Regions from separate parts of the Paraclostridium sp. genome, predicted to be linked through region 1. Evidence: a T-box and tRNA genes for the amino acid it is inferred to sense, from the RefSeq annotation. Region 1 holds a T-box; the other holds one or more tRNA genes.
What was found. The T-box of region 1 lies ahead of serS (serine--tRNA ligase). A T-box ahead of a tRNA ligase gene usually reads a tRNA of that ligase, here a tRNA-Ser.
Positions count from the first base shown of each region.

Region 2: it encodes a tRNA-Ser, which carries the amino acid that the T-box ahead of serS (serine--tRNA ligase) is inferred to sense. The anticodon was not compared.

Region 1 is NZ_JBOFKN010000017.1:5,828-9,332, forward strand. Features, by position in the region: gene ACRCYC_RS00895 (nucleoside deaminase) at 1-202, opposite strand, end outside; gene serS (serine--tRNA ligase) at 427-1,710, opposite strand; T-box leader at 1,846-2,071, opposite strand; gene ACRCYC_RS00905 (mechanosensitive ion channel family protein) at 2,152-3,015, opposite strand; gene ACRCYC_RS00910 (hypothetical protein) at 3,121-3,342, opposite strand; rRNA gene rrf (5S ribosomal RNA) at 3,429-3,505, opposite strand, start outside.
Region 2 is NZ_JBOFKN010000137.1:21,242-31,749, forward strand. Features, by position in the region: gene cspBA (bifunctional germination protease/germinant receptor pseudoprotease CspBA) at 1-230, shown strand, start outside; gene cspC (bile acid germinant receptor pseudoprotease CspC) at 242-1,924, shown strand; gene ACRCYC_RS09945 (hypothetical protein) at 2,021-2,221, shown strand; gene ACRCYC_RS09950 (TIGR03905 family TSCPD domain-containing protein) at 2,301-2,549, shown strand; gene ACRCYC_RS09955 (ATP-binding protein) at 2,662-4,689, shown strand; gene ACRCYC_RS09960 (ligand-binding sensor domain-containing protein) at 4,815-8,021, shown strand; tRNA gene ACRCYC_RS09965 (tRNA-Ser) at 8,165-8,253, shown strand; gene ACRCYC_RS09970 (hypothetical protein) at 8,377-8,568, shown strand; gene ACRCYC_RS09975 (SNF2-related protein) at 8,611-10,508, shown strand, end outside.

The DNA of each region.
Region 1 (3,505 bases):
ATCCACCTAAGTGATCTGAAGCCTGTCTTATCGCTAAAATTTCAGCATGGGCAGTTGGATCATTCAATGTTTCAGTTAAATTATGTGCTCTAGATATTATTTCTCCATCTTTTACTATTACTGCACCTATAGGTGTTTCACCTTTTTCATAAGCTTTATATGCTTCTTTTATTGCTTCATTCATATAAAACGATTTATCCATGCTTCCTCCTAAAACTTATAACATATTTAATATTACCATAATTAAATTTATAATTCAACTCAAATTTTAATTCATATTCTCCTATAGTTTTACAATTTAATACTATTATTTCAACTTAATAAAATACCCCTTTTATTAATAATTTAATTATTAATAACCTTAATAAAAAAACAGTAGTAAGTTTAAATATTAAAACTCACTACTGTTCATTAACTTATTTAACCTTATAATTCATTTTTCTTTATAACATCAACACCCATATATGGTCTTAATGCTTCTGGAACTATTACAGATCCATCAGCTTGTTGATAGTTTTCTAATATAGCAGCTAAACATCTTCCTACTGCTAATCCAGATCCATTTAATGTATGCACATACTCAGCTTTAGCTTTTTTATCTCTCTTGAATCTTATCCCAGCTCTTCTAGCTTGGAAGTCTTCAAAGTTTGAACAAGAAGATATTTCAACATATCTGTTATAACTTGGCATCCATACTTCTAAATCATATTTAAATGCAGCTGTAAATCCTAAATCTCCTGTACATATTCTAACAACTCTATATGGTAATCCTAACATTTGTAACATAGTTTCTGCATCATGTGTTAATTTTTCTAACTCTTCATAAGAATCTTCTGGCTTAACAAATTTAACTAACTCCACTTTATTAAATTGATGTTGTCTTACTAAACCTCTAGTATCTCTACCTGCAGAACCTGCTTCAGATCTAAAACATGGAGTATATGCACAATATTTTATTGGCAATTGATCTACAGTTAATATCTCATCTCTATGTATATTTGTTACAGGTACTTCAGCTGTTGGTATTAAGAAATAATCAAGCCCTTCTAATTTAAACATATCTTCCTCAAACTTTGGAAGTTGTCCTGTTCCTATGAAACTAGCTCTATTTGCCATGAATGGAGGTAATACTTCTGTATATCCATGGTTTTCAGTATGAGTATTTAAGAAGAAGTTTATTAAAGATCTTTCAAGTCTAGCTCCTAATCCTCTATATAAAGTAAATCTTGATCCTGTTATTTTTCCAGCAGTTTCAAAATCTAATATTCCTAATCCTGTCCCTACATCCCAGTGCGCTTTATTTTCAAATTCAAATTTAGTAGGTTCTCCCCAAGTTCTTATTTCAACGTTGTCTTCATCAGTTGTTCCCTGTGGAACATCTGGATGAGGAACATTAGGTATTCTCATTAGCTTATATTCCATTTCAACTTCTACTTCTTTAACTTTTTCATCTAACCCTTTTATCTTGTCAGATAAATCTTTTAGTGTAGCTTTTGCTTCAGTCACATCTACACCATCTTTTATTAATTGAGGTATTTTTTTTGATTCTACATTTAACTCATTCTTCATTACTTCAACTTCTTGAAGTAATTCTCTTCTTTTATTATCTAACTCAACAACAGCATCAAGATCAAATTCCTTTTCGCCTCTTATTTCCATTGCTTTTTTTATCTCTTCTAAATTTTCTCTAATTCTTTTTATATCTAACATTTTTATTCCTCCTGTTTATAGTATTTTTTATATTTATATTTTTTCAAAATAACGTTAACCCTATTGATATATCAGCAATTTTATTTCAGTGATTTTTCCGTTTTTTTGTACAAAAAAAGACCTTCGTATCCCTGAAAAAGGGACGAAAGTCTTGTTATCCGCGTTGCCACCCTAGTTGTTTATATTTGAAAATTCAATATAAACCTCTTAAATCCTGTAACGTAGGTATACGACTAATCTTACTATTATTTCCGATTAGTAGCTCAGGAACGGATTCAAAAACCATTGTAATGAGTTTTCACCAACCACTCACTCTCTGAATACAAACTTGCTTTTTACTAATTTCCTTCATAGCTTTGTTCTTTGTTCTATTTGTTAATCATTATATTATATATATTCTCAACTTTCAATACTAATATTCAAATTTTTTCATTATTTTTTCTACTTACTTAAATCATCGTCTAAATTTTTACAATAAACAACTCTTGTAGGAAATGGAATTTCTATATTGTTTTCATCAAATTTTGTCTTTACTTTTTCCATTACATCAAAGTAAACATCCCAGTAATCATCAGTCTTAACCCAAGGTCTAGCCGCAATTTGCATAGCATTATCACCTAATGTATTAAGACCTATAATAGGAGTTGGATCTTGTAAAATTCTTTTATCTTCTTTGAAAATTTTATCTAAAACTTGTTTTACCATTCTTATATCACTATCATAAGAAACTCCAAATGAAAAATCTATTCTTCTATTTTCTTGATGAGTATAATTGATTATATTGTCACTAGTTAATTTGAAATTAGGAACTATTATAGCCTTATTATCTGGAGTTTTTAAAATTGTACTAAAAATTTGTATATCGGAAACTGTACCCTCAACTCCAGAACCGCCTATATAATCCCCTGTTTTAAACGGTTGAAAAAATAAAATTATCATTCCTGCCCCTAAGTTAGACAGAATTTCTTTAAATGCTAAACCTAAAGATAAACCTACTACACCAACTAATGAAACCATAACGGTCATAACAGACTGTACAGGGAAATTGATAATATCTAGAGACGTCATAATAACTATTATTAACCCTATTCCATAAATAGCATATGAAGCAAAATTAGCTACTCCTCGTTCTACATTATGTTTTAATATAAAATTTCTACTATGTTTTTTTAATAATCTACAGGCATATAGACCTAAAATCAACACTACAATTGCATATATTAATTTAGGTCCACTATTTTTTACTGCATGAAAAAATGTTTCTACAGTTTGTTGCGAAACCTGCGTTGAGACTCCTGTGACCATATAAGCATCCTCCTTAATTAAACAATTATTTAATTTTACCTACTTATTTTATAAATTTTTTTCAATTTAATCAATAAAAAAAAGCTATGCATCTATACATAGCTCTTAAATTCTATCACAAGAATTCAAGTAATTGCAATCTTTAATATTTTTTGCAAATTTATCAATATCATAAATGTTACTGCCATCTGAAAAATCTACTTTTATATTCATCATTTCATCATTTATAGGACCTTGTTCAATAGAATTAATAATTAAATTATTATCTTCTGCTAGTTTAATTATATCTATAATATTACCCCTACATATTTCAATACTAAACTTCATTTAATCTACCCCTTTTTATTTTGTTTAATAAAGGATATGTCCAAGAAGCTTTAAATATTACTATTTTTGAACAACAAAAAAAGATTACGCGGCTACGTCCTACTCTCCCAGGCAGCTTCCCACCAAGTACCATCGGCGCTAAAGAGCTTAACTTCTGTGTTCG
Region 2 (10,508 bases), on a different contig from region 1:
ATGCAAAGATAACAGGAAGTGCAGCAGCTGCAGCACATGTATCAGGAGCATTAGCTCTATACTTTGAATATACCATAGTTGGAGATAGATATCCTAATAAAGGATTTGTTCAAAAAATAAGAACTTTTATGCAAGGTGGAGCAAATAGACTTGGAGATATAGTATATCCAAATAATATATGGGGATATGGAGTTTTTAATTTTAAAGGAATGTTTGAGCAATTTAAATAGGAGGTAAGATATTGTATAAAAATGAAAAATCTTTTTATTTATTATATAGAGGTAATATAATAGACGCTTTTAAAAAAAATAATATAAATCAATATGTTATATTAAACGATAAGCTTGCCTCCATATATGTACCTATGAATTTTGATGAAAGTGTATTAGATAATATTAAAGAAGTTAAATGGTGGAGTGGTTCAGATCCTATGAGCTCTTTAATAAACATTACAAATAATGTTGAAAATGGAGAGTCAGCTGCAGATGCTGCAGGAGCAAATTATATATATACAAATCCATATATAAATGTTTCTGGAAAAGGAATACTAATTGCTGTAATAGATTCAGGGGTTGATTATTTACACAAAGACTTAATGAATAACGATAATAGCAGCAAGATAATATACTTATGGGATCAAGAAAATGATACGAAAACACCACCAAAAGGAATGATATTTGGAAGTGAATTTAATAGATCAGAAATAAATCAAGCTATATTAGAAAATAATTCCAATTTAAGTGTTGATACCACAGGAACTGGAACTACAGTTTGTGGGATTTTAGTAGGGGAAGGAAAGGTAAATAAAGAATACAAAGGTATTGCACCGGATGCTGATATAGTAGTTGTAAAATTGAGAAGTTATAATGGTATTTATTACCCAGGAAAAATAAGTTATACAGCATCAGACTTTTTAGCTGCTATAACATATGTAACTGAAATAGCCAGAAAAGAAAATAGACCTATGATAATCAATTTGACAGTAGGAACAAAGGCAGATATAAGTATAGAAGCATCTATACTAGAAACATATGCAGCATTTGAAGTATCAGGCAATATCTTGGTAAGTGGAGCAGGTAATGAAGGAAATACAGATATACACTATCATAATAATATTAAACTTGTAAAAGATTATGTAGATGTTGTTTTTCAAAATGGGGAAAATAACAATTTAGATGTGATTTTTAGTGGTTCAGGACCTGATAAAATAGGAATACAAATAATATCACCATCTGGGGATGTAAGTCAAAATGTTATATATAGTCCAGATGATCAGATATATACTGGAAAGTTTTATATAGAAAAAACATTGTATAGAATAGTAAATAGATTTCCTTGGTTAGAAACAGCAGAGCAGTCAGTTGAGATAAATTTAAAAGATATAAAACCAGGAATTTGGACTCTTAGGCTAAGACCAGAATTTATAATAAATGGAAACTATGATGTATATCTTCCTAATAAAGTTTTGATATCTAAAGATACTAGATTTTTAGATCCTAAATCTACAGGTACAATAACTCAATTAGCTTTATCTAGAAAAGTAATAACTGTTGGAGGCTACGATGGAAAGACTAATGGATTATGGATAGGATCTTCTAAAGGAAGTTTAAATGGAAATAGAATAGCTCCAGATATATTAGCACCTGCAGTTGATATTATATCTACCTATATAAACGGAGGGTATAATACGTCAACTGGAACTGGAGTTAGTTCTAGTATAGTATGTGGAGCGATTGCATTAATAATGGAATACTTAGAAAAAGAAAGTAGTTTGCCTAAGTTATCTTTATTTACGGATGTTTTAAGGACATATTTAATGTTAGGAGCAGCTAGAAATGATATATATACATATCCAAATATATCTCAAGGATATGGAGTATTGAATTTAAAAAATACTTTTAGGCAAATTGCTAGAAATTTATAAAAAAAATATTTAAAAAAATAAATAATGGGTAATAGTAATATATAGTTATAATAAGTGCATAATAATTGAAATAAGAAAATAAGCGAGGCAAAAAATATGAAAAAACAACATGAGAGCAATTCACCAATTGAAAGTAATTCATATGAGGAATTATTTATACCTAAAAAAAGAGGATACGAAGAATTATTTAAAGGTGGGTCTATAGAAGAATTATCAGATGATACTCCATATTCTTTTATTCATCCAAATAAATATGAAATAGATGAGCTTTTAGAAAAAAATAGAAAAGACAAGTAAAATAAGCCATGAACAAAACCTATCGCAAATTAATATAATGAATATTAATTATATTTATAATTTGTGAAGGAGAATTAATATGAAAATAAGTTATAAAACATCAGGTTGTTGTTGCAGCAGAATAAATTTAGAAATAGATGAAAATAATATAATAAAAGATGTTGAATTTATTGGCGGTTGTGCTGGAAATCAGTTAGGAATAAAATCATTAGTTATAGGAAAAAAAGCTGATGAAGTAGCACAAATATTAGAAGGTATAACTTGTGGAACAAAATCTACATCTTGCCCAGATCAATTATCAAGAGCTATAAAATCAAGAAAAAAATAATTTTACAAAAGACAGGTTAAGAATGCTTAACCTGTCTTTTATTGTCGAAAATATAGACTATTTTAAATAATGGTGATATAGTTTGTAGTAATAATTAATAGGGGAGAGAATTATGGTGGAATTAAAGCGGGCAAAGAAATTTGAAGTTAACAATAGACTAGCTACTAAGTTAACTATAGGAATATCAGTTTTCTTAGTTTTATTATACATATTTAGCTTAGTATTTATATTGAAATTTAAATTAAGTATGAGTATTAAGCCAGAGGATTTTATAAGAGTATTTAATATAATGCTTTCATTTTTAGCAATTGTGAGTTGCTTGCTTTGTTATAGCAGCACTAAAAAAGAAGAGTTATTTATAATTTCTTTGATGTATATGATATTTTTTATAGATATATTATTAGGTGTATTTGATAATTTAACATTAGAAAATACTATTATAAGCATGAAGGGTTATATTGCTATATCTACATCTCTAATGAGAATAGTGATTATTTTGATAGCAGCATTTCCATTAAAAAAAGTAAGATTATATATTATGGAACATAAATTTAAAGCTATAGGATTAGTTTTAATATTAGCTGTAATAGTTGGATATTTAGAGAGGGAAAGTATATTATTTCCTATGAATAAAGATACTTCATTTTTTAGGATGTATAATTTAGCATTAATACTTACTTATACACTAACTAGTATAATATTTTTTAGAAAAAGTATTAAGGAAAATGATTATACATATTCAGTTATAGGTGCTAGTATATTGATGCTTTGGATTAAAGCAATATATGCGATTGTGGGTTCTGACATGCCTGTAATGGATATTAAATTTATCTCAATATCAATAACTTATATGGCATTTATTGTACTTATAATAGGTTTGTTTTTAGAACTTATTATAATTGTTAAGAAAAATAGGGAATTAAAAGAAGAAGTAAAAGTATTTTATAATTTAGTTGAAGAAAATAAGCATAGTTGTATATATATTAGTAATTTAGATGGGCAAATAATATATGCAAATAAAAAAATGAAAAGTCAATTTTTTGAAAATGAAGAAATCACTGAAGAAATGTTGACTAAAAAAATTAAAGAAATATTAAAAACCGGAGATGAAGAAGTAATAAATGAAATAAAAGAACACATTTTAAAAGATGGTTGTTGGAATGGAAAAATAAACTTAAATTATGGAAATTTAATAATTGATTGTAGTATACAAACTATTATGGATTCTAAACTTTCAAATATAGATAGTCAAGGAAAGTACATAAATTTTGTAGTTACATTTACAGATATAACAGAAAAATATAGGATGGAAAGTCATATGATGGAGTATGAAAAAATGAAAAATCATGAAAAGGTTAAAAGTGAATTTTTCGCAAATATAAGTCATGAACTTAGAACTCCTTTAAATATATTTTATTCAACTGTTCAATTATTAGATATTAAGATAAATAATACAGAATTAGATTTTAGAGAGTCATACAATAGTTATAGATCAAGCTTAAGATTAAATTGTCAAAGAATGCTAAGACTTATAAACAATATAGTGGATATAACAAAGATAGATGTAGGATATACGAAACCCAATTTTAAAAATTGCGATATAGTTAGATTAGTAGAAGAAATAACTATGTCAGTTATAAGTTATGCTAAGCAAAAGGGTATAAATATTGTATTTGATACAGATGTAGAAGAGCTTATAATTAAATGTGACCCTGAAATGATTGAAAGGGTAATGTTAAATTTATTATCGAATGCTATTAAATTTACAAATCCAAATGGAAATGTTTTTGTAGATATACACATAAATAAAGAATGGGTTCAAATAATAGTTGAAGATAATGGAGTAGGTATTCCAATTAGTATGCAAGATTTAGTATTTGAGAGATTTGTACAAGCAGATAAATCTTTAAATAGAATGAATGAGGGTAGTGGAATAGGACTTAGTATAGTTAAATCTATAATAGAACTAAATGAAGGAGAAATATATTTAGAAAGCGATGGTAAAAATGGTACAGAATTTGAAATTTTACTACCAAATAAAAAATTATTAGGCGATATTATGGAAGATGAAATTAAAGAGTATAAAATAGATGTTCAAAAAATAGAATTAGAGCTTTCAGATATATATGAGTTGCATTAAATAAATCAAAAATTTTGAAAATATTGTTAAAATTTGGGAATTGCTATATAATATTAGTATAAATTTTATTTATTTCTTTGAAAGGAAAGTATATGGGGAAAATCAATTTATTTAATAGAGTTAGTATGTTTATTTTAATTAATATTGTTGTTTTTGCATACTATGGAATAGGTGTATATGCAGAAGCTAGAAGGATAACCTTTAATAACTTAAATATAGAACAAGGAATTAGTCAATCTACAATAGATGTAATCTTTCAAGACAGCAAAGGGTATATATGGTTAGGTACTAACGATGGATTAAATAAATATAATGGGTATGAATTTAAGGTATATGATTATCAAGATGGTGAAAATAGTATTAGCAATAGTCATATAACAGATATAGCTGAAGATAGACAAGGGAATATTTGGATAACGACAATTGACGGAGTTAATAAGTTAAATCCAGATACAGATGAGATTAAAAATTATACAAAAGAAGACAAATTGATAAACAGTAACAATACAACTGAGGTAATAAACACTAAAGATAATAAGATATTAGTATCAACAGATGAAGGGTTAAGTTTATATGACGAGAAAAGCGATAAATTTAACAAGGTATTAGGATTAAATGATGGATTAGAATGTCAATTTATATATTCTATAGATGAAGATAATGAAGGTAATATATGGGTTGGAACTAAACGTGGAATTTTTAAAGTATCTAAGGACTTCAAACTTTTAAAAACGTTTTCAGCTGGTGATGCAGAAAGTTCTTTAGGTGAAGGAGATATATACACTGTTTGCTATGATAATGATGGATATATTTGGGGTGGAAGTTCTAATTCTGGACTATATAAAATAAATATTGAAAATGATGAAGTGACTAACTATAAACCAGATTTATTAAATTCAAAATCTATACCAAACTCTAATATAGAAGCAATAACAAAAGATAGTAAAAATAACATGTGGATTGGAACTTCAGATGGACTTGCCAGGTATAATAAACAAAAGGATAATTTTGATGTATACCAACATAAAATATATGATAAAAATAGTTTAGTTAATAATAATATAAAAAGCTTGATGGAAGATAGTACAGGCCTTATTTGGGTAGGTACTTATTCTGGAATAAGTATATTCGATACAGAAAGTAAAATAAATCATTATAAAGCTGGATTGGATAAAGAGTACTTATTAAATGAAAATATAGTACATGGAATTTATGAGGATGAAGAGGGATACTTGTGGGTAGGTACAAACTCAAATGGAGTAAATATAATAGATAGAAAAAATAATATATCTAAATATTTAAATTCAAGTACAGACAAAGAATTTAAAAGTAATTCTGTAAATGATGTAATAGGAAAAGGAAATATTATCTATATAGCTACAGATGATGGACTTATAAAAGTTGATAAATCAAATAAGACATTGAAAAATTATAATATAGAAGATGGATTAATAGATGAAAAGGTAAAAGATATTTTTATAGATAGTAAGGGATATTTATGGATTGGAACGTCTGATGGACTTAGTATATTAGACATTAAAACAGACAAAATTGTAGATATAAATAAATATATAAACAATGGTAAATTTCAAAATAAATATGTAAAACATATATATGAAGATAGCGAAGGTAACTATTTCTTAGGATTTTTAAAGCAAGAAGGATTATGTATGATTAATCCAAAAGAAAAAACTATAAAAAATTATAAATATAATAAAGAAGATAAAAATAGTTTAAGCAATAATCATGTAAGATTTATAAATGGAGATAGTAAAGGAAATATATGGATTGGAACTAGCTATGGATTAAATAAATTTGACAAGAAAACAGAAACCTTTGAAAGATATACTACTAAAGATGGTATAGCTAATAATACTATATACGGAGTATTAGTAGATGATAAAGATAATGTATGGGTAAGTTCTAATAAGGGAATAGCCAAATTAGATATTAATAAAAATAAAATAGTAAATTTAAGTATAACAGATGGATTACAAGGTAATGAATTTAATGGAAATGCTGCATATAAAAATACCAAAGGGGAATTTTTCTTTGGTGGAGTAAATGGGCTAAATTCATTTTATCCAGAAAAAATAATAAAATCAGGAGAAAAACCGGAATTGTTATTTGATAAATTTACTATAGATAATAAAGAGTATTTAAGTATAGAAAATATGAAAATTAATGAAAGTACAGATACAATAACTATTAAATTTTTCACACCAAATTATTCAAGCTATAAAAATACTATATATGAGTATATACTAGAAGGAACAAGTGGAGATTATGTGAAAACTAAGGATAATTATGTTACATACAATGATTTACCTCCAGGTAAATATACGTTTAAGGTAAGGGCTATAGATACAAGTGGAAATATAAGTGATGAAAATAAAGTAAACTTTACTATAAAACCACCATATTGGCTAAGTGGATATGCATGTTTTATATATATATTAATAATAATAGCATTTATAATAAATCATAAATATAAAGTTAAAAAGTTAGATAAATTAGTACAAAAGAAAACATTAAGGTTAAGAGAAGAAATGGAAAGAAATACTGTATTATTAAATAAAAATATAAAGTTAGAAAAAAATAAAAACAGTTATTTTGTAAATTTATCTCATGAATTAAGAACACCATTAAATGTTATAAGTAGTACTAATCAATTAATAGTAGGATTAATGAAAAAAGATGGAAAAATAAAAGAAGAAAGCTTAAGTCACTATATAGATGTATCACAACGAAATTGTAAAAGATTATTAAATTTAATAAACAATATAGTTGATAGCACTAAGTTAGAAAATGATATGTATGTAATTTCATTAAAAGAGGTAGATATAGTTTATTTAGTAGAAGAAACTGCATTAACATTAATAGACTATGTAAGTACAAAAGGAATAGAGTTAATAATAGATCCTGAGATAGAAGAAAAAAATATAATGTGTGATGGATATGAAATTGAAAGATGTATAGTTAACTTAGTTGGAAATGCAGCTAAATTTACCCCTGATGGAGGAACAATAACTATCACTATTAAAGATTTAAATGATAAAGTTATGATTAGTGTGTTAGATACGGGTGTTGGAATAGATGAAAAACATCATAAAATAATATTTGATAGATTTAGCCAAGTTGTAGATTTGAATAATGAAGTTAAAGGTGGTAGTGGATTGGGCCTTACTATAACAAATCATATAATTAAGCTACATAAAGGTGAAATATATGTAGAAAGTAAAGTGGGAGAAGGTAGTAATTTTGTTATAATACTTCCAGTTAATCCTAATATAGAAAGTAAATGCATAGAAGCTAATGTAGAACGAATTTAATAAATTATAAATAAAAGCAATAATAATAATGGCTAAGATATATATAAGTTTTAACTTATGTATTTATTCTTAGCCATTTATTAAAAAATATTTACAAAATACACTAATATATGGTATATTATTTATATAAGATTGTGAAATACGGAGAGGTGTCCGAGTGGTTTAAGGAGCTGGTCTTGAAAACCAGTGATTCCGAAAGGGACCGTGGGTTCGAATCCCACCCTCTCCGCCAGTTTAAGAAGTACCTATGATTTAGGTGCTTTTTTTATATCAAATTTTATATCAGCTACATAATATTAACAATAAAATGTAAACTAATAATAAAATATATTGGTAATATGAAAGGAAGATATATATGAATAATAAAAACAAAAGCCAAAAAGATGATGAGGCTGTAGAAGAAGCTATATATGATAATATAGCTTTTAGTAATTTAGATAATGTAAGTGGAGAGATGGATAGTTCATTTGAAAACTTATATCTAAGTTTGAACTTAGAGGAATTAAAGGATAATATAAAAAAAGATAAAAAAACAAATAAAAAATAAGGCCTGTAATATACAGGTCTTTATATTTTTAAAATAAAGCAGGTGAAAAAATTGAAAATAAGTGAAGTTAAAAATATTATTGAAACAAATACTGACAAAAACAGATATAATACAGGTGTTGTAATGTATAAAAATAATTTAGTTAGCAATGCTTATGTAAAAAAGGATACTAACAATGTGAATTTTTATGCAACTGTATCTAATGAACATTATAATGAATTAAACACAACTTTAATTATTATAAATGATAAAACACACAGACTTGTAAGCACTAGTTGTGATTGTAATGATTGGTTAAGTAAAAGTGGTGAAAATCACACATTTATATGTAAGCATATGGTAGCTACAATCTTTAAATGTATAGATGAGTTAAGCAAGAAAAAATCTCAAAAGAGTACTTCTATAAAGCCTTTAAACAATAATGAAATATCTTATGCAAAGTTAAAAGTAGTAGCTAATATAGATGTTAATGAAAACAACCAAATGAATTTTAATTTTAAAATAGGAAATTTAAATAAATCTAGATATAAAGAAATATATAATACATATAAGGAAAATAAACGTTTATATAAATTAAAAGATTCAATATATTTAGATTTACATGATAAGGAAATAAGAGCCTTACTTGAACTAATAGATATTATTGGAGTATCAGATGAAGTAGATAATATTAAACTTGAAAACAATAAAGCTCTATATATAGATAACTATATAAAAGAAAATAAGATAAATTTTGTAACTGGAAAGCAACATATACAAAATATAACAGACAGATTTGTTAATGAAGAAAATTATGAAAGTATAATACCTAAAGATTTAGAAAATATTTTAAGAGATTATCAAAAAGATGGTGTTAATTGGTTTAATAATATAAGTTATTATAAATTTGGTGGAATATTGGCTGATGAGATGGGACTTGGAAAAACTATACAAACTATAGCCTTTACTATGAATAATAAAGGGGCTAAAAATATGATAATAACACCAACATCACTTATACACAACTGGAAAAGTGAATTTGATAAATTTGCACCTAATATAAATGTTGGAATAGTTCATGGAGATAAAAAAAATAGAGAAAAGATAATAGAAAATACAAGTGAATATGATGTTTTATTAACAACATATTCAACAATAAGAAATGATTTAGATAAATATAAGGATAAAATATTTGATTGCTTAATTATAGATGAAGCTCAAAATATTAAAAATCCTGATGCAATAAGCACAAAGTCAGTTAAAAGTATTAATTCTAATGTAAGATTTGCACTTACAGGAACTCCTATAGAAAATAATTTAATTGAGTTATGGTCCATATTTGATTTTATTATGCCTGGATATCTTTATGATAGAGTATATTTTCAAAATAAATTTTTAAATAAGGACAGTAATAAAGAATTAAAATCCTTAATAAAACCATTTATATTAAGAAGAACTAAAAAACAAGTTATAAAAGAGTTACCTGATAAAATAGAGAAAAAATTCATTGTAGAATTAAATAAAGAACAAAAAAAATTATATGATATTTACAATAAAAGTATTTTAGAAAAATTAGAAAACAATAGTGTTGAAAATGATAAGATAACTATTTTTTCATACTTAACAAAGTTAAGACAATTATGTTTACATCCAGGGACTATATTAAAAGATTATAAAGGTAAGAGTTCTAAAGTTGATGTGTGTATGGATATTTTAAAAGAAGCAATTGAAAGTAAAAGAAAAATATTATTATTCTCTCAATTTACTAGTGTTTTAAAACTTATACAAAATGAAATAGAAAAAGAAAATATAAAATTTGTGTACTTAGATGGAAAAACTAAAGCAGAAAATAGAGTTGAATTAGTAAATGAGTTTAATGAAAATAATGAAATAAGTGTATTTTTAATATCATTAAAAGCAGGTGGAACAGGATTGAATTTAACTAGTGCAGATATGGTAAT